Regions from separate parts of the Clavibacter zhangzhiyongii genome, predicted to be linked through region 4. Evidence: predicted binding sites of a transcription regulator. Region 4 holds the regulator's gene; each other region holds the start of a gene.

Region 1 (5,703 bases), 1.2 Mb from region 4:
CGCTTCCCCCGCGGCCTGTCCCTCCCCAAGGACATGGAGCGCCACCGCTACGACTTCTCCTTCTCCGGCCTGAAGACCGCGGTCGCCCGCTGGGTCGAGAAGCGCCAGGACGCCGGCGAGCCCGTCCCCGTCGCCGACGTCGCCGCGAGCTTCCGCGAGGCCGTCGTCGACGTGCTGCTCACCAAGGCCGTCGCCGCGTGCGTCGACCACGGGATCCCGCGCCTGCTCCTCGGCGGCGGCGTGGTCGCGAACGCGCGCGTCCGCGAGCTCGCGGCCGAGCGGTGCCGGGCCGCGGGGATCGAGCTGCGGATCCCGCCCCTGTCGCTGTGCACCGACAACGGCGCGATGATCGCGGCCCTCGGCGCCCGCCTCATCGAGTCCGGCCGGGCGCCGTCGGGCCTCGCCTTCGGCGCCGACTCGACCCTGCCCGTCACCGTCGTCCAGGTCGGCTGACCCTCGCCCTCGTCGCGCGGCCCCCGTCCGGGGACAATTCCGCGTGCCTCGGAATCTGGAGCGCGATGCACGGTATGTTCCCAGGGACGAAAGGAACGACAATGACCGATCCGCAGAACCCGGACCGCTCCTCCGACGACTTCCCGCCCGCACCCGGCCAGCCGTCCTACCCGGCGGCCCCCGCTGCGGGATCCGGCTCGCCGTACGCGGCGCCCTACCAGCCCGGCCAGGGCGGTGCGCCGGTCTCCAAGGGCCTCAGCATCACGTCCATGGTCCTCGGCATCGTGTCCGTGGTGACGATCCTCTTCTGGTTCCTCTCCGCCCCGCTCGGCATCGCCGCGATCGTGACCGGCATCCTCGGGCGCAAGCGCAACCCCGACGCCAAGGGCTTCTGGCTCACCGGCATCATCACCGGCATCGTGGGCCTGGTGCTCGCCGTCGGCCTCGCCATCGTCGGCTTCATCGCGCTGGCCGCGCTGCAGGAGCAGGGCTACACCACGCAGTAGCTCGACCCGCACCACGATGACGCGGCCGTCCCCTCGGGGGCGGCCGCGTCGTCGCGTCCGGGGCCGCGCGGGCCCCGACGGCCTCAGCCCGCGTCGACCGCGTGCCGGTCCGCGAGGATCGCCACCCGCCGGCCGCCGACGCGCGTCGCGATGAGCGTCGCCGAGCCCTCGCCCTTCAGCTGCAGCCGCGTGCGCAGCCGGGCCGGATCCACGTCGACGCCGCGCTTCTTGATCTCCAGCGTGCCGATGCCGCGCGCCCGCAGCTCGCGCTTCAGCCGCTGCTCGTCGAGCGGCAGCACCTCGCGCACGCGGAACCCGCGCGCGAAGGGCGTCGCCTCCTCGCGGTCGGACGTGATCCACGCGATGCCCTCGCCGACCATGCGCCCGTCGAGCGACCGCGCGACGTCGCCGATGAGCCGCGCGCGGATGACCGCGCCGTCCGGCTCGTACAGGTGCGCGCCCAGCTCGCCGAGCTCCGCGTCCTCGCTGTCGGCCGCGGAGGTCAGCTCCGCGGAGGATCCGCCGCTGATCACGAGAGCGGCCCGCCCCACGCCGTCGCGCCGGGTGGGCCCGAACCACAGGCCCATCTCGACGGCCTGCCCGTCGACCGACACCCACTGCGCCTCGGCGTCCGCGGGGATGAGGTCGCGGTCGAGGCCCGGCCCGAGCTTGATCCCGGCCGCCCGGCCAGCCGCGAGCGCGAACGCCGCGGAGAGCGTGGGGGAGTAGGCCTCCGGGTCGGAGATGCGCCGGGTCGACGCGTGCCCGTCGGTGCGTCGCGCGGGGTCCAGGTAGATGCCGTCCACGCGCCCGGCGTCGAACGCCTCGGCCGTGCCCTGCTCGACCTCCGCCTCGGGGAACGGCGCGAGGTTCCAGCCGGCGACGGCCGCGGTCACCTCGTCGCGCTCGACGGCCGTGACGCGGATCCCGATGGCCGCCATCGCCATCGCGTCCCCGCCGATGCCGCAGCCGAGGTCGGCGACGTGCGCGACGCCGGCCTGCTGGAACCGGCCCGCGTGCTGCGCCGCCACCGCCAGCCGGGTGGCCTGCTCGAGCCCGGCCTCGGTGAAGAGCATGCGCTCGGCGAAGTCGCCGAACTTGACGCGCGCGCGGGCACGCAGGCGAGCCTGCGTGAGCACCGCGCTCACGAGCGCGGGGGAGTGGCCCTCGCCGCGCAGCGCGCTCACGACGCGCACCATGTCGTCGCCCGGCCGGGGCTCGGGCAGGGAGTCGAGCAGGCGGAGCCCCTCGAGCGACAGCACCTCGCGGAGGTCGGTCTGATCCATCCGCCCACCGTACCGGGGCGCCTCCCCACGGATTGGCACTCGCGTTGCGCGAGTGCAAGCGCGGCCCGTAGAATCTCACCTGGCACTCTCCCCGGGGGATTGCCAATCAGTCTTGTCCCGTAAGTGAGAAGGAAGAGGTCAACCGTGTCGGTCTCCATCAAGCCGCTCGAGGATCGCATCGTCATCCAGCAGGTCGAAGCCGAGCAGACCACCGCGTCTGGTCTGGTCATCCCCGACACCGCCAAGGAGAAGCCCCAGGAGGGCGAGGTCGTGGCCGTGGGCCCCGGCCGCATCGACGACAACGGCAACCGCGTCCCGCTCGACGTCGCCGTGGGCGACAAGGTCATCTACTCCAAGTACGGCGGAACCGAGGTCAAGTACGACGGCCAGGACCTCCTCGTCCTCTCCGCGCGCGACGTGCTCGCCGTCATCGAGCGCTGACGCTCCGCGCCGCAGCACCACAGCACCTCCGAGAGCCCGGCCGATCCGTTCGGCCGGGCTCTCGTGCGTCCACGCGCATCCGGCATCGCGTCCGCATCGCGTCCGCAGGGCGGCCCGTGCGCCGCGGCCTCCCGCCCGGCACCCGGGTCCCGCGCGCCCGCCGCGGCGCTAGCCTCGTGAGGTGACGCGCCCCGCCCCGGAGACCTCGACCCGCACCGGCCTGATCGCCGCCGTCGGCGCGTACGGGCTGTGGGGCGTCCTCCCCGTCTTCTTCCTCCTGCTCGTGCCTGCGGGCGCGTTCGAGATCGTCGGCTGGCGCATCCTGTTCTCGCTCGTCGTCTGCGCGCTCGTCATCACGCTCACGCGTCGGTGGCCGCGCCTCGTCGCGATCGCCCGGCAGCCCCGCCTGCTGTTCGGCCTGGGCCTCGCCGGCCACCTGATCCTCGTCAACTGGACCGTCTACGTCTACGGCACGCTCTCCGGCCACGTCGTCGAGACCGCCCTCGGCTACTTCATCAACCCCATCGTCACGGTGCTGCTCGGCGTGATCCTCCTGCGCGAGCGCCTGCGTCCGCTCCAGTGGACGGCCGTCGGCCTGTCCGCGGTCGCGGTGGCCGTCATCGCCGTCGGCTACGGCCAGCTGCCGTGGGTCTCGCTGGCCCTCGCCGGGTCCTTCGGCCTCTACGGCCTCGTGAAGAAGCGCGTCAGCGGGGGAGCGGACGCGCTGTCCGGCCTCGCGCTCGAGACCGCGTGGCTCGTGCCCGCGGCCACCGTCATGCTCGTGATCACGGGCGCGGGCGCCGGCCTCACCATCGGCACGGTCTCCCTCGAGCACACGCTGCTGCTCGTGAGCACCGGCGTCGTGACGGCCGGCCCGCTCCTCCTCTTCGGGTTCGCGGCCGGCCGCCTGCCGCTGTCCGTGATCGGCCTCACCCAGTACCTGGCGCCGCTGCTGCAGTTCGCGTTCGGGGTGTTCGTGATGCACGAGGCAATGCCCCCGGAGCGCTGGACCGGATTCGCGATCGTGTGGGCGGCGCTCGTCCTCCTCACGATCGACATGCTCCGGAACGCGCGCCGCCCGGCTCCGCGCCTGCCGGTCGCGCAGAGGGATCCGGCGGTCGCCCGGGGGATCTGATGCGGATCCCGTCGCGCATTCCGCGAATGGTAACGATCAGGTCGCGTTACACGACGGAAATGCCGATGCATTGTGCCCGTCTCATCCGCGCCATAGGGTCGCACCAGGCGAGGCGCGCATTCGCGTGCCTCATGCACCACATTCCCGAGCGTCACCACACACATCCATAAGGAGCACCATGAGCGCATTCGGCAGGGTCTCGACCTCCCGCTCACGATCCGCCCGCACCGCCCTCAGCGCCGTCACCGTCGCGGTGGCCGGCGCCCTCGTCCTCGCCGGCTGCTCCGGCGGCGGCGGGAGCACGGGGGGCACGACGGCCGACGGCGGCCTCGAGCTCAAGGTCGGCACGATCCTCCCCCAGACGGGCACCCTCGCGGTCCTCGGCCCGCCCGAGTTCGCGGGCGTGCACCTCGCCGAGCAGGACATCAACGACGCCAAGGCCGGCATCACGGTGACCGCCACGGACAAGGACTCGGGCGACACCACGACCGACATCGCGAGCCAGTCGGCCACGTCGCTCATCGCGGACGGCAACACGGCCATCATCGGCGCCGCGTCCTCCGGCGTCTCGAAGACCTTCATCGACCAGGTCACGCAGGCCGGCGTCGTGCAGCTCTCGCCGGCGAACACCTCGCCCGACTTCACGGACTACGCGGACGACGGCTACTTCTGGCGCACCGCCCCCTCGGACGTGCTCCAGGGCCGCATCCTCGGCAACAAGATCCTGCAGGACGGCAAGACCAACGTCTCGATCCTCTACATGAACGACGCCTACGGCACGGGCCTCGAGGAGAACATCAAGAAGACGCTCGAGGCCGGCGGCGCGAGCATCGCGGCCGAGGAGGTCTTCGAGCCCTCCGCAACCGACTTCAACAGCGCCATCACCTCGGTGCTCGCCCCGAACCCCGACGCCCTGGTCGTCATCTCGTTCGACGAGATCAAGACCATCGCCGACCAGCTCGCGTCCAAGGGCTTCGACTTCAACAACCTCTACGGCACGGACGGCAACTACGGCGTCATCACCGAGGAGGACACCAACGTCGACATCGCGGGCGCGCAGTTCACGAACCCCGGCGTCGAGGCCAAGTCCGACTTCCAGGACCGCCTGCAGGCCATGGTCAAGGAGGACGGCGACCCCGCCCTCACGGTCTTCAGCTACTCGGCCGAGTCGTACGACGGCACCGTGCTCCTCGCGCTCGCCGCGCTCCAGGGCAAGGCGACCGACGGCGCGACCCTCAAGGAGAACCTGCAGTCGGTCTCCGAGGGCGGCACCAAGTGCGAGACCTTCGCCGACTGCGCGAAGCTGATCGCCGACGGCACCGACGTCGACTACGACGGCCTCTCCGGCCCGATCACGTTCGATGAGAACGGCGACCCGACCGAGGCGTACGTCTCCGTCTACAAGTACGGCGAGGGCAACACGCGCACCTTCTCCGAGCAGGTCTACGGCAAGCTCGACTAGCACCCGCACCACGCACGCCCGAGGGCCCGGTCCGCATGGACCGGGCCCTTCGGCGTGCCCGGGGGATCCGGGTGGCGGGCGCTCAGCGGATCCCACGAGCGCGGGGCGGGCAGGGCGGGCACGGTGGGCACCGTGGGCCGTGGGCGGAGGCTCGTGGGCTGTGGGCTGTGGGCTGTGGGCTGCGCGCGGTGGGCGGTGGGCCGTCTGCCGTCTGCCGCCCCACGGGGCTCCTCCGCCGCCCGTCACGCCTTCGCTCCTCCGCCGTCGCCCTCACCGCGGGGACGCCGCACGGGACCGGCTCCGTCCCGTGCACGACGACGCGGCACCCCCGAGGGGATGCCGCGTCGTGGTGGTGCCGGGACCGGGATCAGGGCTGGGGCGCCGCCTTGGCCTTCTCCTGGTCGGCCGCGAGCGTGCCGA
Region 2 (5,703 bases), 650 kb from region 4:
CGTGACGCGGCGGTAGTCGGAGGAGTAGTCCGAGGGGACGAAGCGCGGGACGCCGGCGGCGACGGTGGCCGCGAGGAGCGCGCGCTGCGCCCCCACGATCACGGAGCGCGCCCCGCTCACGGCGGAGACGACGACGCGCGCGCCGGCCACCGCGCGGATCAGCGCGGCCCGGTCGGTGTACGCGGCCTCGACGACCTCGACGCGGGGGTCGTCGCCCCACGCCTCGGCGGCCGCGGTGCTGCCGGGGCGGGTAAGGACGCGGACGCGCGCCCCGGCCGCGAGCAGCTCGCGGACGATGCGGCGGCCGAGGTCGCCGGTCGCGCCGGCGACGACGACGGGGGCGGATCCGGATGCGGGGGAAGCGGGGATCGGGGTGCTCATGCGGGTTCTCCATCTCGGGTGGTGCGGCGCGCCGAGCGGCGCGAGCGGTGGGGGGCGGCGACGGGCTGCTCGAGGCGCGCGGCGTCGGGCTCGTCGGCGGCGGAGGTCGCGGCGGCGGACGCCGCGTCGGGGGCCTCGCCGATGCCGAGCGCGACGCGGGCGAGGAGGCGCCGGAGGGCGGTGCGCTCGTCGGGCGCGAGGTCGCGCATCAGGGCGTCCTCCACCTCGCCGAGCGCGACGCGGGCCGTGGCCAGGAGGGCGCGCCCGGCATCGGTCGGGAGGACCTGGCGGATCCGCCGGTCGCGCGGGTGCGGCTGCCGCTCGACGTGCCCGCCCTCGGCGAGCGCGTCGATCACGTAGGTCATCTGCGTCTTGTCGATGCCGAGGCGCTGCGCCAGCGCGAGCTGCGACGACGGCTCCTCCGTGGTGATCGCGACGAGCACCTGGTACCCGCGCGGGCCGCCCGGCACGTCGGCCACGGCGGTCTGCGCGGTGCGCGCGAAGCCCTGGTAGACGGCCTGGATGGACCAGCCGAACTGCGTCTCGATGCCGCCGGAGCCCCAGTCGATGCCGGAGGCGTCCTCGTCGGGGTCGACGCGGTCGTGGGCGCGGGTCACGGCGGAGGAGGTCATGCCGAGATCGTATCCGACTTTTATCGTCTTGTGCGAAGATCATCTCTTAGCGCAGGCATCGGCTGCGCCCCACGACCCGATCGGAGCCGCGCATGCCCGCCATCACCCCCTTCCGCCTCGACGTCCCCGAGGCCGACCTCGACGACCTCCGCCGCCGCCTCCTCGCCACGCGCTGGCCCGAGCCCGAGACCGTCGACGACACCTCGCAGGGACCGCAGCTCGCGCGCATGCGGCGGCTCGTCGACCGCTGGGTCGACGGATACGACTGGCGCCGCACCGAGGAGCTCCTCAACGGGTGGGGGCAGCACACGACCGAGATCGACGGGCTGGGGATCCACTTCCTGCACGTCCGCTCCCCCGAGCCGGGCGCGCGCCCGCTGATCCTCACGCACGGCTGGCCGGGCTCGGTGCTGGAGTTCCGGCACGCGGTCGGGCCCCTCACCGATCCGGTCGCGCACGGCGGATCCGCGGAGGACGCCTTCCACGTCGTCCTCCCGAGCCTCCCCGGCTTCGGCTTCTCCGGGAAGCCGACCGGCACCGGCTGGGGCGCGCGCCGCACCGCCCGCGCGTGGGCCGAGCTCATGCGCCGGCTCGGCTACGAGGCCTGGTACGCGCAGGGCGGCGACCTCGGCGCGACCGTCACGTCCGAGCTCGCGGCGCTCGAGGCCCGGGAGGGCATCGGGCTCCGCGGGATCCACCTCAACATGGCGACCTTCATGCCGACGGACGACGAGATGCGCGACGCCACCGACGAGGAGCGGCGGATGATGGCGGAGACCGGGCACTACCGGCAGCAGCTGTCCGGCTACTCGCAGATGATGTCGACCCGGCCGCAGACCGTCGGCTACGCGCTCCAGGACTCCCCCGCGGGACTCGCCGCGTGGATCCACGCCATGTTCCAGGACGTCGGCGGATCCCACGACGAGCACGGCGACGCCGAGGCGCTCTTCCCGCTCGACGAGATCCTCGACGACGTGATGCTGTACTGGCTGCCCGGCACGGCGGCCTCCGCGGCGCGCTTCTACTGGGAGTCGGCGCAGGTCGGCTGGGCGACGCCCGGCACGGTCGACGAGCCGATCACGGTGCCGACGGGCCTCAGCATCATGCCGGGCGAGTACGTGCGCCGCTCGCGCCGCTGGGCGGAGCGCCGGTACGCGGACCTCGTGCTCTTCCACGAGGTCGAGCGCGGCGGGCACTTCGCGCTGCTCGAGCAGCCGGGGCCGCTGGTGGACGACATCCGGGCGACGTTCCGCGGGCGCTGAGCCGCGACCCGACGGCTCAGCCCCCGAACGGCCGCAGCGACACCGACTCGACCGTGCCGTCGCGCGTCTGGTCGACGACGAGCCGCACGGCGCGCGCGACGGACGCCGGCTCGAGGTACCGCGTCTCGTCGTACTCGCCGCCCTCCTTGGCGCGGAGCTCGCGCTGCATGTCGGTCGCGACGCGGCCCGGGTGCACGCTCGAGACGCGCACGCCGTGCGGGCGCTCCTCCTCGCGGAGGGCGTCGCCGAGGGCGCGCAGGGCGAACTTGGATCCCGCGTAGACGCCGCCCGTGGGGTTCGCCGTGAAGCCGGATCCGGAGTTGACGAGCACGACCTGCCCGCCGGCTGCCCGGAGCGCGGGCAGGAGCGCGCGGGTGACATCGGCGACCGCGAAGACGTTGACCTCGAACACGCGGCGCCACTCCTCGACGGGCGTCCGGTCGACGGCGTCGCCGCCGATCACGCCGGCCGAGTGCACGAGCACGTCGAGGCGGTCGAGGTCGGGCACGAGGTCGGCGAGGCCGCCCGCGGCGAGGTCGGCGGCCCAGCCGACGGCGTCCGGCAGCGCGGCGGCGAGGGCGTCCACGGCGTCGCGGTCACGGCCGTGCACGATGACGCGATGGGTGCGGCCGAGGTCCTGGGCGACGGCGCGGCCGATGCCGCGGGTGGCCCCCGTGACGAGGGCGACGGGGCGGGCGGTGTCGGACATGGATCCTCCTGGGTCGCGGTCCTCCAGGCTACCGACGGCATCCTGCCACCCGTCCGGCGCTGCCGGGGGCATGACGTAGCGTGAAGGGGTCCGCCGCCGAGCGGCCCGCCGCCCGAGAGGATCCGCCCGTGCACGCCCGCTTCCCCGCCAGCCTCGAGGTGCTGCGCCAGGAGGCCCGCGACGAGCTGGACGCCGTGATCGAGCACCGCTGCCGGAACGGCGACGACCCATGGGAGGTCATCCCGCAGCTGCCGACCGTGGACGAGCACGTGGTGGCGACCCTCCGCCAGGACGCGCTCGAGGCCGACGGGATGGCGGAGGAGCTCGCCCGCGTGCGGCACCCGTCGACCGCGCCGGGAGTCGTCGCGCGCTTCGAGTACCGGCTGCTGCGCGGGATCGCGCTGGAGCACCCGGACCTCTCGCGCGCCGTCTGGACCCTCATCGGCCGCATGGAGCGCGACCTCCGCCGACGCGCTTGAAGAGGTGGTCAGGCCGACATTCGCCCTCGGCGAACGGCTTGGCACTCGCCTGCCCCGAGTGCTAATCTCGACGTAGTTGAGCCGAGGGGGCTCAACCCCACAGATCATCAGAGGAGTCGAGCATGAACATGACCTTCGATCCGTTCCGCGAGCTGGACCGCGCCATGGGCGCCCTGGCCGAGACCCGCCAGGCGAACCGGCCGATGCCCATCGACCTGCACCGCGAGGGCGACACCTACGTGCTGGCCGCCGACCTCCCGGGCATCGACCCGGGCTCGGTCGACATCGACGTGGACGGCCAGCTGCTGACCATCCGCGCCGAGCGCACCCTCGCCGGCGATCAGAACGTCCGCTGGCTCACGCGCGAGCGCGTCGCCGGCACGTTCCTCCGCCAGCTGACGCTCGGCCAGGGCATCGACACCGAGCGCATCTCGGCGCACTACGCCAACGGCGTGCTGAGCGTCACCATCCCGGTGAGCGAGCGGGCGAAGCCGCGCAAGATCGCGGTCACGTCCGACGAGCCGCAGGGCCAGGAGGGCCGCACGCTGACGGTGGAGCAGGGCGCGAGCGCGAGCTGATCCACCGGGCGCCCGCGCGGCGCCGCCACGACGAGGAGCCGTCGTCCGCACCAGCGGGCGGCGGCTCCTCGCACGTCCGGGCGCGCACCCGGCCGGCCCGTCGCGTCAGCCGATGCGCGGCCGCAGACCCCGGTGGATCGCGAGCGGGTTGCGCAGCGACCCGTGGACCTGCATCACCGGCGCCTGCAGGTCGACCATGCGCCGGTTGTCGCGCAGCTGCAGCCGGTTGAGGCACGAGCGGTCGAACGACGGCGTGAACAGGTCGAAGCGGGCGATGGCCTCGGCGAGCTCCGGGTGGGCGCGCTCGTGGTCGGCGAGCGCCTCCGCCGCCACGCGCCACAGGCCGTCGGGGCGGAGGTCGTCGCGGTCCTCGACGAGCGCCGCGGCGAAGCGGAGGAAGCCGTCCATCACGTCGGTGAAGACCGTGAGGGTGCGCTCGTCCTCGGGGAAGTCGAGACGGATCCGCCGCACGTCATCCGGCAGCTCGCGCTCCATGTCGAAGAGGGCGACCTCCTCGGCGATGTCCTTCATCAGCACGCGGACGACGACGTGGTCGCGCAGGACGAGGATCACGTTCTCGCCGTGCGGCATGAACGCGAGGTCGTGCGCGAGGAGCGCGTGCGCGAGGGGCACGAGGTACGCGTCGAGCCAGCGGCGGATCCACGCGGCCGCGCCGATCCCGGACGCGTCGATGAGCGCGCCCAGCACGCTCGCCCCCTGCGCGTCGACGTGGAGCAGGCTCGTCATGCTCATCAGCCGCTCGCCCTCCGCGAGGCCCGGCACGGGCGACTCCCGCCAGAGCGCGGACAGCATCTTCCCGTGGGGGTGCCCGGGCGGCAGGGCGGAGTCGACGCGGGCGTCCCGGACGCCGACGGACGCGACCTCGCGGAGGATCCCGAACCCGAGCCGCGCGAACTCCGCGTCGCCCTCGACGAGCGCGTGCACCCAGTCGTTGATGGCCGGGGTCACGGCCATGTAGGCCGGGGACAGCCCGCGCGTGAACCCCATGTTGAGGATCGAGAGCGAGGTCTTCACGTAGCACCGCTCCGGGCTCGTGCGGTTGGCCCAGGTGCGGATGGACTGCTGGGCGCCGTACTCGTCGTCGCCCGTGCCGAGGAGCACGATGTCGCGGGTGGCGACGAGACCGGCGAAGGTCACCGTCACGACGTTCTCCCACTGCCAGGGGTGCACCGGCACGAGCACGCGATCCGCCGGGTCGACGCCGAGATCGGCCATGCGGGCGCGGAACCGGTCGCGGACGATGAGGCCGAGCTCCGCGTCGAGGAACGCCTCCCGGTCGAGGCCCTCGACGCCGGCGAAGTGCGCGAGGCGCTCGTGCACGGCGAGCCACAGGATCCGCACGTCCTCCCCCGCCTCGGGCGCGTACCGGTCGTGGTCGTCGAGGTCGAAGCCGATGCGGCCGTTGGTCGCGACGAAGCAGGGGTGGCCCTCGTCCATCGTCGACTCCACCTCGGCGTAGGACGCGGTGAGGAGGCCGCGCGCGTCGGGCACGTCGCGCAGGCGCGAGAACGCGGCGGCGGAGAGCGTGCTCTGGATCTCGTCGAGGTAGACGGGCAGGACCTCGTCGGTGATGCCGAGCCGGTCGCGGAGGTCGAGCACGAGGTCGACGGCGTCGAGCGCCGCGGGCTCCCCGTCGACCGT
Region 3 (5,703 bases), 1.0 Mb from region 4:
AAGCCCGCCGTGGTGCGGATCGGCGGCCATTCCCCACCTGGGGAAGCAGCGCCCCGGGCCTGTATCGTCGAGGGGGCGCCGTACCCGCGCCCGCCGCGTTGGCGCTTTCCCAGACTGGCCGCCTAGAGTCCTGAGGTCGTCCGGGAGCCCGCCCGCGCCCGACTCCCCCATCCCCGGAGCGAGGATCCATGAGCAGCACGCCGCCCGCGCACGAACCGCACGGCGGTCACCGACGACGCCGGGAGGCCGCGCGCGAGAAGGCGCGGCTCAACAGGATGAAGCAGCGCCGTCGCGACGTGGCGGCACGCGGCCTCGTCCGCGGCGGCATCGCGGTCGCCCTCGTCGCGGTCGTCGTCGTCGTGGGCCTCGTCGTCCTGCAGGGCGCGCGGCCCGCCGGCCCCGGCCCCCAGAACATGGCGAGCGACGGCATCCTCATCGGCAAGGACCTCGCGGCCGCGCCCACGCAGGCCCTCGACCCCGAGCAGGATCCGGTCCCCACCCAGACCGAGGCCCAGGGCGTGGCGCACATCCGCGTCTACGTCGACTACCTCTGCACCGCGTGCAAGGAGTTCCAGGACACGAACGGCGCGCAGATGGAGGGGTGGCTGCAGTCGGGCGCCGCCACGGTGGAGATCCACCCCGTCGCCATCCTCACCAGCAAGTCGCAGGCGTACTCGCTGCGTGCGGCCAACGCCGCCGCGTGCGTCGCCGACTCCTCGCCGGACGACTTCTGGGCCTTCAACTCCGCCCTCTTCCAGGAGCAGCCCGCCGAGCAGAGCACGGGCCTCAGCGACGAGCGCATCGCCGAGCTCGCCGGGAAGGCGGGCGCCTCGTCGTCCGACGTCGCGTCGTGCATCTCCGACCAGCGCTTCCAGTCGTGGGTCAACGCCGCGACCGACCGCGTGCTCGACGGCGAGATCCCGGACTCGAACGTCGAGAAGGTCGTGGGCGCGCCGGTCATCGTGGTGGGCGATCGCCAGTACACCGGGCAGCCCGACGACGCCAAGGCCTTCGCCGCCTTCGTGCTCCAGGCCGCCGGCCAGGACGCGACGGCCACGCCCACGCCCGCTCCGTCGGAGGAGCCGACCACCGCCCCGTAGCGCGGCTCGTATGATGGATCGACGGTCCGCGAGGCCCGTCGGCCGGCCTGGCGCAATTGGTAGCGCACCGCACTTGTAATGCGGCGGTTACGGGTTCGAGTCCCGTGGCCGGCTCAGTCGAGGAGCGTGATCATCCGCTCGCCGTCGACGGTCGGGCGGGGGCCCTTGCCGTCGGGTTCGACGTCGCCGACGTACAGCCAGCCGAGCAGCTCCTCGCCGGGGCCGAGGTCGTGCATCCGCCGTACGGCGTCGCTCCGGGTCAGTCCGCCGGTGCGCCAGAAGACGCCCCAGCCCTGCTCCTCGAGGAGCAGCGTGAGCGCGTGCGCGACGCCCGCCGCGACGGCGTCCTGCTCCCAGTCCGGCACCTTGCGGCTCGGGGCGCGGCAGGCGACGACGGCCACCAGCAGGCTTGCGCGATGCGTCTTCCTCCGGTGCTTGCCGGATGCGGGATCGCCCGCGGCCTCGTCCATCGCGGCGGCCAGCCGATCGCGGGCCGCGCCGCGGATCTCGATGACGCGCCACGGGCGGAGGCTGCCGTGGTCCGCGAGGCGCGAGGCGGCCTCGACGAGCGGGACGAGGTCCTCGTGCGTCGGTGCGCCCTCGCCCACGGAGGAGCGGGAGCGCCGGCCGCGGAGCGCCGCGAGCACCGGGCCGCCCCGGGGAGCCGTGCCGGGCTCGGACGGGTCGGGGGCGCCGCCCGCCCGATGCCGCGGCACGTCGGTCACTCCGCGGTGCGGAACGACATGGAGACCGAGTTCATGCAGAACCGGTCGCCGGTGGGGGTCTGCGGCGCGTCGTCGAAGACATGGCCGAGGTGCGAGCCGCATCGCGCGCAGACGACCTCGACGCGCTTCATGCCGAGGCTCGTGTCCGTGTACAGCTTGACCGCGTCGCTCTCCTTGGGCGCGTAGAAGCTCGGCCATCCGCAGTGGGAGTCGAACTTGGTGTCGCTCGTGAACAGCTCCGCGCCGCAGGCCTTGCAGCCGTAGACGCCGGTGCGCTCCTCGTCCAGCAGCTCGCCGGTCCAGGGGCGCTCGGTGGCCTGCTGGCGCAGCACCGCGTACTCCTCGGGGGAGAGCTCCTGGCGCCACTCCTCGTCGGTCTTCTCGATCTCGTAGGCCATGGTGCGGGTCCTTTCTCGCTGGTCGATCCTAGGGGCGGCGTCCCAGCGCGCCTCCCTGGGGCAACCGCCGGGACGCCCCGCGGATTCCTCCACACGGGGAAGACGTGGCCGCGCGACGACGGGCGGGAGGGCGGCGCGGCCGGTGGACGGGCGCCGGCGCATGACACCCCGTGATGGTGCGCGGGCGTCCAGCGAGCCGCACCTAGTATGTGGGGGATGTCGGGGAAGGAGCATGCCGTGGACCACCGCGAGACGCGCTCCGCCGCCGCCCCCGCGGCGGATCGGCAGGCGACCGCCGAGCTCGACGAGCGGGCCCGCGCCGTCCTCGACTTCGAGCGAGACTGGACCCGGCACGCGGGCGCGAAGGAGGAGGCGATCCGCCAGGCCTTCGGCCTCTCGGCGACGCGCTACTACCAGCTGCTCGGCGCCCTGCTCGAGACGCGCGAGGCCCTCGCATACGATCCCCTGCTCGTGGGGCGCCTCCTGCGCCTCCGCGAGACCCGCGCCGCCGCCCGTGCGGCGCGCGCCCTGCCCTCCGGTCTCCCGCACCGTCCGACCGCGCGCTGACCCCGCGCCCCACCGAGGAGACACGAGACCGCCATGCCCTCCCACGCTCCCGACCGCTTCGACGACGTCCCCGGCGACCTGAGCCGCGTGGGCGCGCACCGCGCGCCGCGCCCTCGCCACCATCGCTTCCGCGCCTTCGCGTGGGCGGCGCTCGCGACGGGCCTGCTCGTCGCCCTCGGGGTCGTCGGCCTCTTCGTCATCGACGACCGCGTCTCGTTCACCGACATCCTGCCGAGCGACGCCGCCTCCGAGGAGGCCGCTCCCGTCGAGGCGCCGACCGCCGCGCCGACCACGGTCCCCGGCATGGTCGTGACGGTCCTCAACGGCACGAAGACCTCCGGCCTCTCGGCCCGCGCGTCGACCCTCCTCGAGAAGGCCGGCTGGAAGGTCGGATCGCGCGTCAACGCCAGCACGTCCGACATCACGGCCACGACCGTCTACTACTACGACGACGCGGACGAGGGCGCCGCACGCGGCCTCGTCGCGTCGCTGGGGGTGGGCGACGTGCAGCAGTCCGATCAGTTCCGCCCCGCGGAGGGCACGCCGGCCGCCACGGCCCCGCGGCTCACGGCGGTGCTCGGATCCGACTACGCCGCTCGCGGCTGACCTCCGCGCCGCCCGGGGCGCGTCCGTGGACGAACCGGACCGGTGATCGCCCGCCCTGGATATCGTGCTGCCTGGTCGCACGCCCGTCGCGTACCCGGTGCTGCACGCCGTACGCCACGGGGGCGTGGCGCGGGGTCGATGCAGGGCTCCGCGGCCGACCCGGGGGTGGCGGCACCGCGCTCCCGACATCGCGCAGTCGCACATGGAGAAGCACATGGCCAACGGCACCGTGAAGTGGTTCAACGGGGAGAAGGGGTTCGGGTTCATCACCGTGGACCCGGTCGACGGGGGAACCGCCCCGCAGGACGTCTTCGTCCACTACTCGGCGATCGAGATGTCCGGCTACAAGGTCCTCGAGGAGGGGCAGCGCGTCGCGTTCGAGATCGGCCAGGGGTCCAAGGGGCTGCAGGCGGAGAACGTCACGCTCGCCTGACCCCGCCCGTCCACGACGCCGTCGCCCGACCGGGCGGCGGCGTCGTGCCGTTCCCCGTCGGACCGCCGCGCCTGTGGGCGGCTCGCTTGCACTCCCTCATGGCGAGTGCCAGAATCGTCCCTGGCACTCCCTCACGGGGAGTGCTAGACGACTGCCTTTTTCCTGACGTCCGGGAGGGACGAGAGATACACATGGCTAAGATCATCGCTTTTGACGAAGAAGCCCGCCGCGGCCTCGAGCGCGGCCTGAACATCCTGGCCGACGCGGTCCGCGTGACCCTCGGCCCGCGTGGCCGCAACGTCGTCCTGGAGAAGAAGTGGGGCGCCCCCACCATCACGAACGACGGCGTGTCCATCGCCAAGGAGATCGAGCTCGACGACCCGTTCGAGAAGATCGGCGCGGAGCTCGTCAAGGAGGTCGCCAAGAAGACCGACGACGTCGCCGGCGACGGCACCACCACCGCGACCGTCCTCGCCCAGGCGCTGGTCCGCGAGGGCCTCCGCAACGTCGCCGCGGGCGCCGACCCCATCAGCCTCAAGCGCGGCATCGAGAAGGCCGTCGCGGCCGTCACGGAGGAGCTCAAGGCCGCCGCGAAGGAGATCGAGACCAAGGAGGAGATCGCCGCCACCGCGTCCATCTCCGCCGGCGACTCCACCATCGGCGCCATCATCGCCGAGGCGATCGACAAGGTCGGCAAGGAGGGCGTCGTCACCGTCGAGGAGTCGAACACCTTCGGCACCGAGCTCGAGCTCACCGAGGGCATGCGCTTCGACAAGGGCTACCTGTCGCAGTACTTCGTCACCGACCCCGAGCGCCAGGAGGCCGTGTTCGAGGACGCGTACATCCTGATCGTCAACTCGAAGATCTCGAACATCAAGGACCTGCTGCCGATCGTCGACAAGGTCATCCAGTCGGGCAAGCAGCTCCTCATCATCGCCGAGGACGTCGACGGCGAGGCCCTGGCCACGCTCGTCGTGAACAAGATCCGCGGCATCTTCAAGTCGGTCGCCGTCAAGGCCCCCGGCTTCGGCGACCGCCGCAAGGCGCAGCTGCAGGACATCGCCATCCTCTCGGGTGGCCAGGTCATCGCCGAGGAGGTCGGCCTCAAGCTCGAGAACGTCACCCTCGACCTGCTCGGCACGGCCCGCAAGGTCGTCATCACCAAGGACGAGACCACGATCGTCGACGGCGGCGGCGACGCCACCGAGATCGCGGCCCGCGTGCAGCAGATCCGCAACGAGATCTCCAACACCGACAGCGACTACGACCGCGAGAAGCTCCAGGAGCGCCTCGCGAAGCTCGCGGGCGGCGTGGCGGTCATCAAGGCCGGCGCGGCGACCGAGGTCGAGCTCAAGGAGCGCAAGCACCGCATCGAGGACGCCGTCCGCAACGCGAAGGCAGCCGTCGAGGAGGGCATCGTCGCCGGTGGTGGCGTCGCCCTCATCCAGGCCGGCAAGCTCGCGTTCGAGAAGCTCCAGCTCGAGGGCGACGAGGCGACGGGCGCGAACATCGTCCGCGTCGCGGTCGACGCTCCGCTCAAGCAGATCGCCCTCAACGCGGGCCTCGAGCCCGGCGTCGTGGCCGAGCGCGTCCGCAACCTCCCCTCGGGTCACGGCCTCAACGCCGCCACGGGCGAGTACGTCGACATGCTCGCCGCGGGCATCAACGACCCGGTGAAGGTCACGCGCTCGGCGCTGCTGAACGCCGCGTCCATCGCCGGTCTGTTCCTCACGACCGAGGCGGTCGTCGCCGACAAGCCCGAGAAGAACCCGGCCCCGGCCGGCGACCCCACGGGTGGCATGGACTTCTAGTCCGACCGGGCGGGAGCGTCAGCGCTCCCGCCCACCAGCACGACCAGCACGACGAAGCGGGCG
Region 4 (5,703 bases):
CTCCTCCACCTCGGGCACGCGCGGCCGGATGGACTGCTTGACGGCCTCGCGCACGATCGCGCGCCACCGCTCCCGCCCCTTGGCGACCTTGGCGCCCTCCCAGCGGGAGACGGAGCGCTGTGCCTGCCACGGGATCACGGCGTCGACGCCCAGCTCGGTCGCGGCCTGCACGGCCAGCTCGTCGCGGTCGCCCTTGGCGAGCGCCTGCACGAGGACCACGCGCGGCGACGGCTCCGGGTGCGCCTCGACCGATCCGACGCGGAGCTCCAGGCGCTGGGCGTCCGCCGACGTCACGGTGCACGACGCGACGGTGCCGCGCCCGTCGCCGACGAGGAGCGCCTCCCCCGCGCGCACGCGGCTCACGGTCACGGCGTGCCGCGCCTCCTGCCCGGTGAGCACGATGACGCGGTCGACCGCGAGGCCGCTCGCGCCCATGTCGTCGGCGAGGTAGAAGTGCGCCACGGTCAGACGTTGAGGAAGCGGTCGCGGAGCTTCTGGAACAGGCCCTGCTGGAAGTGCGCGAGGTGCGGGGCCGGCGCCTTGTTGCGCTTCGCGAACTGCTGGATGAGGTCGCGCTCCCTGTGGTCGAGCTTCTGCGGGGTGACCACCTGGATGCCGATCTTCAGGTCGCCGCGGCCGGAGCCCCGGAGCTTCGTGACGCCGCGCCCGCGCACCGTGATGATCTCGGCGCTCTGGATGCCGGGGCGGAGCTCGAGGTCGACGTCGCCGTCGAGCGCCTCGATGTGCGCGTCGCTGCCGAGGATCGCGTCGACCATGCTCACCTCGACGGTCGCGAGCAGGTCGTCGCCGTTGCGGCTGAAGACGTCGTGGTGCGCCACCTTGATCTCGAGGTAGAGGTCGCCGTTCGGGCCGCCCGCGGGGCCGACCTCGCCGGAGCCCGGCATCTGGAGGCGGAGCCCCGTGTCGACGCCGGCCGGGATGTCGACCGGCACCGTGCGGCGCGCGCGCACGCGGCCCTGGCCGGCGCACGTGGGGCACGGGTGCGGGATGACGGTGCCGTAGCCGCGGCAGGTGCCGCAGGGGCTCGACGTCATGACGTTGCCGAGGAGCGAGCGCACCTGGCGCTGGATGCTGCCGGAGCCGCGGCAGATGTCGCACGTGACGGCGCTCGTGCCGGGCTGCGCGCAGGATCCGTGGCACGTGTCGCACACGACGGCCGTGTCGATCTCGAGGTCGCGGTGCACCCCGAAGATGACCTCCTCGAGCTCGACCTCGACGCGGAGCAGCGCGTCCTGGCCGCGCTCCTGGCGCGAGCGCGGACCGCGCCCGCCGCCGCCCTGCTGGCCGCCGAAGAACGTCTCGAAGATGTCGCCGAAGCCGCCGAACCCCTGCCCGCCCTGGCCGCCGAACCCGGCCTGCGGGCCGAGGTCGTACTGCTGGCGCTGCTGCGGGTCGGAGAGCACGTCGTACGCGTGCGTCACGAGCTTGAAGCGCTCGGCCGCGTCGGGGGCGTCGTTGACGTCCGGGTGGAGCTGGCGCGCCTGCTTGCGGTACGCCTTCTTGATCTCCTCTGGCGTCGCCTCGCGGCTCACGCCGAGTACTTCGTAGTGGTCAGCCACGTCGGGCCCTTCGGTGGTGATGGTCGTGGGGAACAGGGGCGGTGCGCCGGCGCGGGGCCGTCACCGCTCCTCGAGCAGGCGCGAGAGGTAGCGCGCGACCGCGCGCACCGACGCCATGTTGGTGGAGTAGTCCATGCGGGTCGGCCCCAGCACGCCGAGGCGCGCGAGCACGCCGCCGGACGAGCTGTAGCCGCTGGTGAGCACGCTCGTCTCGCCGAGGCCGAACGGGGCGTTCTCCCGGCCGATGCTCACCGAGACGCCGTGCTGATCGGCCTCCATCTCGCCGAGCAGCCGCAGCAGCACCACCTGCTCCTCGATGGCCTCGAGGACGGGCGAGATGCTGCCGGGGAAGTCGCGCTCGGTGCGGGCGAGGTTCGCGGATCCGGCGAGCAGCAGCCGCTCCTGCCGGTTCGCCAGCACCTGCTCGACGAGCGTGCCGGCGAGGGCGGAGGCGGCCTGGCGCTGGTCGGGCTCGACCTCGTCGGACAGCGTCTCGAGCCGCGTCGCCGCCTCCGCGAGCCCGAGGCCGCCGACGACCTGGTTGATGCGCGTGCGCATGCGGGCGAGGAACGCGTCGTCCGGATCCCCCGCCAGCTCGACGACGCGCTGCTCCACGCGACCCGTGTCGGTGATGAGCACCGTGAGGACGCGCGTGGTCGACAGCGGCACGAGCTCGACGTGCTTCACGTGGCTCGTCGCGAGCGACGGGTACTGCACGAGCGCGACCTGGTTGGTGAGCTGCGCGAGGAGGCGCACGGTGCGGGCGAGCACGTCGTCGAGGTCGACGGACTCCCCGAGGAACACGTGGATGGCCTGGCGCTGCGCCGAGGTGAGGGGGCGGACGTCGGCCAGCTGGTCGACGAAGAGGCGGTAGCCCTTGTCCGTGGGCACGCGGCCCGACGAGGTGTGCGGCGCCGCGATCAGCTCCTCCTCCTCGAGGAGGGCCATGTCGTTGCGGATGGTGGCCGCCGAGACGCCGAACGCGTGGCGCTCGACGATGGACTTGGACCCCACGGGCTCGCGGCTGGACACGTAGTCCTGCACGATCACCCGGAGGACGTCGAGTCCGCGTTCCGAGACCATGGCGCTCCCTCCTGGCACTCACCGTCGCTGACTGCCAATCGTACCGCGCGTCCGGGCCCGGTCGGCATTGCCGGTCGCGCGTCGACGGCGGTAGCGTGGGACGGCCCGGCGACGCCCGGCCCACCCACGATCCACCGCGGTCCGCCGGCACCCGGCGACGGCCGCGCACCGAGAGGCACCGCGATGTCCGCACCCGACTCCCACCCCTACGGCGCCCCGGCCCCGCTGACGCCGAGCGAGGACCGCCTGTGGGCGTCGCTGACGCACTTCCTCGCGATCCTCATCGTCCCGTCGTTCATCGTCTGGCTCGTGTTCCGCGAGCGCGGCCGCTTCACCGACCAGGAGGGCAAGGAGGCGACGAACTGGACGATCAACGTCGCCGGTGCGCTCGTCATCCTCAACGTGCTGCAGGCCGTCTTCATCGTCATCCCGTTCCTCGGGATCCTGCTCAACCTGCTCCTCGGCCTCGTGATCTTCGCCGTGGTCGTCGTCAACATCGTGTTCGCGATCATCGGCGGCGCGCGCGTGCAGAGCGGCCGGCCGTACCGCTACCCGCTCAACATCCGGTGGATCAAGTAGGCGGTCGACCATGAGCGCGAGGATCCGGCACGTCGCCATCGACTGCCGCGACCCGCACGCGCTGTCCCTCTTCTGGGCGGGCGTCACCGGCTTCGAGGAGGACCCCGACGAGCCGAACCGGCCCGGCGACGACGCCGCGTGGCTGGGCGACCCGGTCTCGGGGCTCGGCATCATCCTGCAGCGCTCCGACGCCCCGAAGGCCGCGAAGAACCGCGTCCACCTCGACCTCGCGCCCGACGACCGGACGCGCGACGAGGAGGTCGAGCGCGTGCTCGCGCTCGGCGCGGCGCTCGTGGCCGACCGGCGCGACGCCGACGGCAGCGGCTGGGTCGTGCTCGCGGATCCCGAGGGCAACGAGTTCTGCGTCGAGCGCAGCGACCTCGAGCGCGAGGCCGGCGACGACGTGGGCGCCGTCGTCCTCTGACGTCCCGCGGGCGGCGTTCAGTCCTCGAGCAGCCGCCGCACGACCGCGTCGGCGAGCAGGCGCCCCTGCAGGGTCAGGACGAGCGTGCCCGCGAGCGCGGCGCGCGGATCCACGAGCCCGTCCGCGATGAGCCCCGCCACCTGTCGGCGGCCCTCCGCGGTGAGCGTCGGGATCGCGAGCCCGTCGCGGATGCGCGCGCCGAGCAGCACGCGCTCCACCTCGCGCGTCGCGTCGTCGAGCGTCTCGCGGCCCGCGCCCGGGGACGCCCCGGCGAGCACGCGGTCGGCGTACGCGGCCGGGTGCTTGACGTTCCACCAGCGCACGCCGCCGACGTGGCTGTGCGCGCCCGGTCCGACGCCCCACCAGTCGTGGCCCTGCCAGTAGGCGAGGTTGTGGCGGCTGCGGCGACCGCCGCGCGCCCAGTTGCTCACCTCGTACCACTCGTAGCCGGCCTCGCCGAGCATCCGGTCGGCGAGCTCGTACATGTCGGCCTGGAGGTCCTCGTCGGGCTCGGGCACCTCGCCGCGGCGGATCTGCCGCGCGAGCTTCGTGCCGGGCTCGACGATGAGCGCGTAGGCGGAGAGGTGGTCGGGCTCCTGCGCGATCGCCTGCTCCAGCGAGGCGCGCCAGTCGTCGATGGTCTCCCCCGGCGTGCCGTAGATGAGGTCGAGGCTCACCTCGAGGCCGGCGGCCCGGGCACCCCGGACGACGGGCGCGATGCGCGCGGGGTCGTGCGTGCGCTCGAGGGTCGCGAGCACGCGCGGGACGGCGGACTGCATGCCGAAGGACACGCGCGTGAAGCCGCCCGCGGCGAGGGCGGCGAGGTAGGCGTCGTCGACGCTGTCGGGGTTCGCCTCGGTCGTGACCTCGGCGCCGTCGGCGATGCCCCACGTGTCGCGCACCGCGTCGAGCATCCGGACGAGGTCCTCGACCGGCAGGAGCGTGGGCGTGCCGCCGCCGAGGAAGACGGTGGACGCGGGGCGCGCGGGCACTCCCGAGTCCTGCAGCGCGGATCCGGCGAAGCGCACCTCCTGCACGGCCTGGGACGCGTAGTCGGACTGCCGCACGCCGCGCAGCTCGGGCGCCGTGTAGGTGTTGAAGTCGCAGTAGCCGCAGCGCACGCGGCAGAACGGGACGTGCAGGTAGACGCCGAACGCGCGGGACCCGGCGCCGTCGGACGCGGAGGCCGGCAGCAGCCCGTCGGCGGGGGCGGGATCGGCGAGGGGCAGGGCGGACGGCATCCGTCCATCATCCCCCGGCCGGGAGGCGCTCCCGTCCGGCGGGGGCGGTGCGGGTCGGTCGGTGCGGCCCGCACGGGCGGCTCCGGCAGGATGGGGGCATGACCGACGCCCCCTCGCCCCGGCCCCTGCACGTCCTCTGGGACGTCGACGGCACGCTCCTGCTCAACGGCCCGCGCGCCGGCGGCATGTACCACCGCGCGATCGAGCTCGCCGCGGGCGAGGCGCTCGAGGACCGCACGGTGCACGCGCACGGCAAGACGGACGGCCAGATCATCTGGGAGACGCTCGACCTCTACGGGCTGCCGGCGTCGCTGCACGCGGCGGTGCGGGAGCAGCTCGAGGGGATGTCGCGCGTCGAGCACTACGGCGCCGGGCGCCGCGAGGTGCCCGTCGGCGTGCCCCGGCTCGTCGCCGACGTGGCCGCGCGCGGCTGGGTGAACGCGCTCCTCACCGGCAACTCGCCGCTGCGCGCCCGCTACAAGCTCGACGGCGCGGGCCTCGACGTCGACCTGTTCGACTGGGATGCGTCGTTCTTCGGGCACGAGGCGCGCGTCCGCAGCGACCTCACCCGGCGGGCCGCCGCCGCGCTCGCGGGCGCGACCGTCGTGATCATCGGCGACACCCCCGCGGACGGCGTGGCCGCAGAGGCCGCGGGCTTCCCGTTCGTGGCGGTGGCGACGGGCGCCTACGAGGTCGAGCAGCTGCGGGCCCCGGAGGCGCACGCGGCGGTCGTGGTGCCGGACCTCGCGGTCGGCCACGACGAGGTCATGGCGTACCTCGACGGGCTCGCCGCGGG

What was found. The regulator HrcA, encoded in region 4, represses chaperone genes, less so after heat shock. The targets are predictions, from matches to a motif close to TTNGCACTCGNNNNNNNCGAGTGCNAA.
Region 1: a site for HrcA is predicted at 2,278-2,304, ahead of groES (co-chaperone GroES). Genes of this name have one in related genera too.
Region 2: a site for HrcA is predicted at 3,502-3,528, ahead of H9X71_RS10520 (Hsp20/alpha crystallin family protein). Genes of this name have one in related genera too.
Region 3: a site for HrcA is predicted at 3,950-3,976, ahead of groL (chaperonin GroEL). Genes of this name have one in related genera too.

What each region holds. Positions count from the first base shown of each region.
Region 1 covers NZ_CP061274.1:2,719,705-2,725,407, reverse strand. The annotation lists gene tsaD (tRNA (adenosine(37)-N6)-threonylcarbamoyltransferase complex transferase subunit TsaD) at 1-453, shown strand, start outside; gene H9X71_RS12810 (DUF4190 domain-containing protein) at 555-959, shown strand; gene H9X71_RS12805 (THUMP-like domain-containing protein) at 1,043-2,245, opposite strand; gene groES (co-chaperone GroES) at 2,390-2,686, shown strand; gene rarD (EamA family transporter RarD) at 2,868-3,821, shown strand; gene H9X71_RS12790 (ABC transporter substrate-binding protein) at 4,000-5,283, shown strand; gene H9X71_RS12785 (ABC transporter ATP-binding protein) at 5,651-5,703, opposite strand, start outside.
Region 2 covers NZ_CP061274.1:2,212,475-2,218,177, forward strand. The annotation lists gene H9X71_RS10495 (NmrA family NAD(P)-binding protein) at 1-381, opposite strand, end outside; gene H9X71_RS10500 (MarR family winged helix-turn-helix transcriptional regulator) at 378-1,013, opposite strand; gene H9X71_RS10505 (epoxide hydrolase family protein) at 1,106-2,275, shown strand; gene H9X71_RS10510 (SDR family oxidoreductase) at 2,292-2,984, opposite strand; gene H9X71_RS10515 (hypothetical protein) at 3,113-3,463, shown strand; gene H9X71_RS10520 (Hsp20/alpha crystallin family protein) at 3,586-4,041, shown strand; gene H9X71_RS10525 (GNAT family N-acetyltransferase) at 4,147-5,703, opposite strand, start outside.
Region 3 covers NZ_CP061274.1:2,613,033-2,618,735, reverse strand. The annotation lists gene H9X71_RS12360 (DsbA family protein) at 189-1,100, shown strand; tRNA gene H9X71_RS12355 (tRNA-Thr) at 1,142-1,214, shown strand; gene H9X71_RS12350 (nitroreductase family protein) at 1,214-1,816, opposite strand; gene msrB (peptide-methionine (R)-S-oxide reductase MsrB) at 1,822-2,223, opposite strand; gene H9X71_RS12340 (DUF3263 domain-containing protein) at 2,461-2,790, shown strand; gene H9X71_RS12335 (LytR C-terminal domain-containing protein) at 2,824-3,396, shown strand; gene H9X71_RS12330 (cold-shock protein) at 3,611-3,829, shown strand; gene groL (chaperonin GroEL) at 4,021-5,640, shown strand.
Region 4 covers NZ_CP061274.1:1,566,750-1,572,452, reverse strand. The annotation lists gene H9X71_RS07490 (16S rRNA (uracil(1498)-N(3))-methyltransferase) at 1-462, opposite strand, end outside; gene dnaJ (molecular chaperone DnaJ) at 465-1,580, opposite strand; gene hrcA (heat-inducible transcriptional repressor HrcA) at 1,641-2,663, opposite strand; gene H9X71_RS07475 (DUF4870 domain-containing protein) at 2,847-3,242, shown strand; gene H9X71_RS07470 (VOC family protein) at 3,253-3,666, shown strand; gene hemW (radical SAM family heme chaperone HemW) at 3,684-4,907, opposite strand; gene H9X71_RS07460 (HAD family hydrolase) at 5,006-5,703, shown strand, end outside.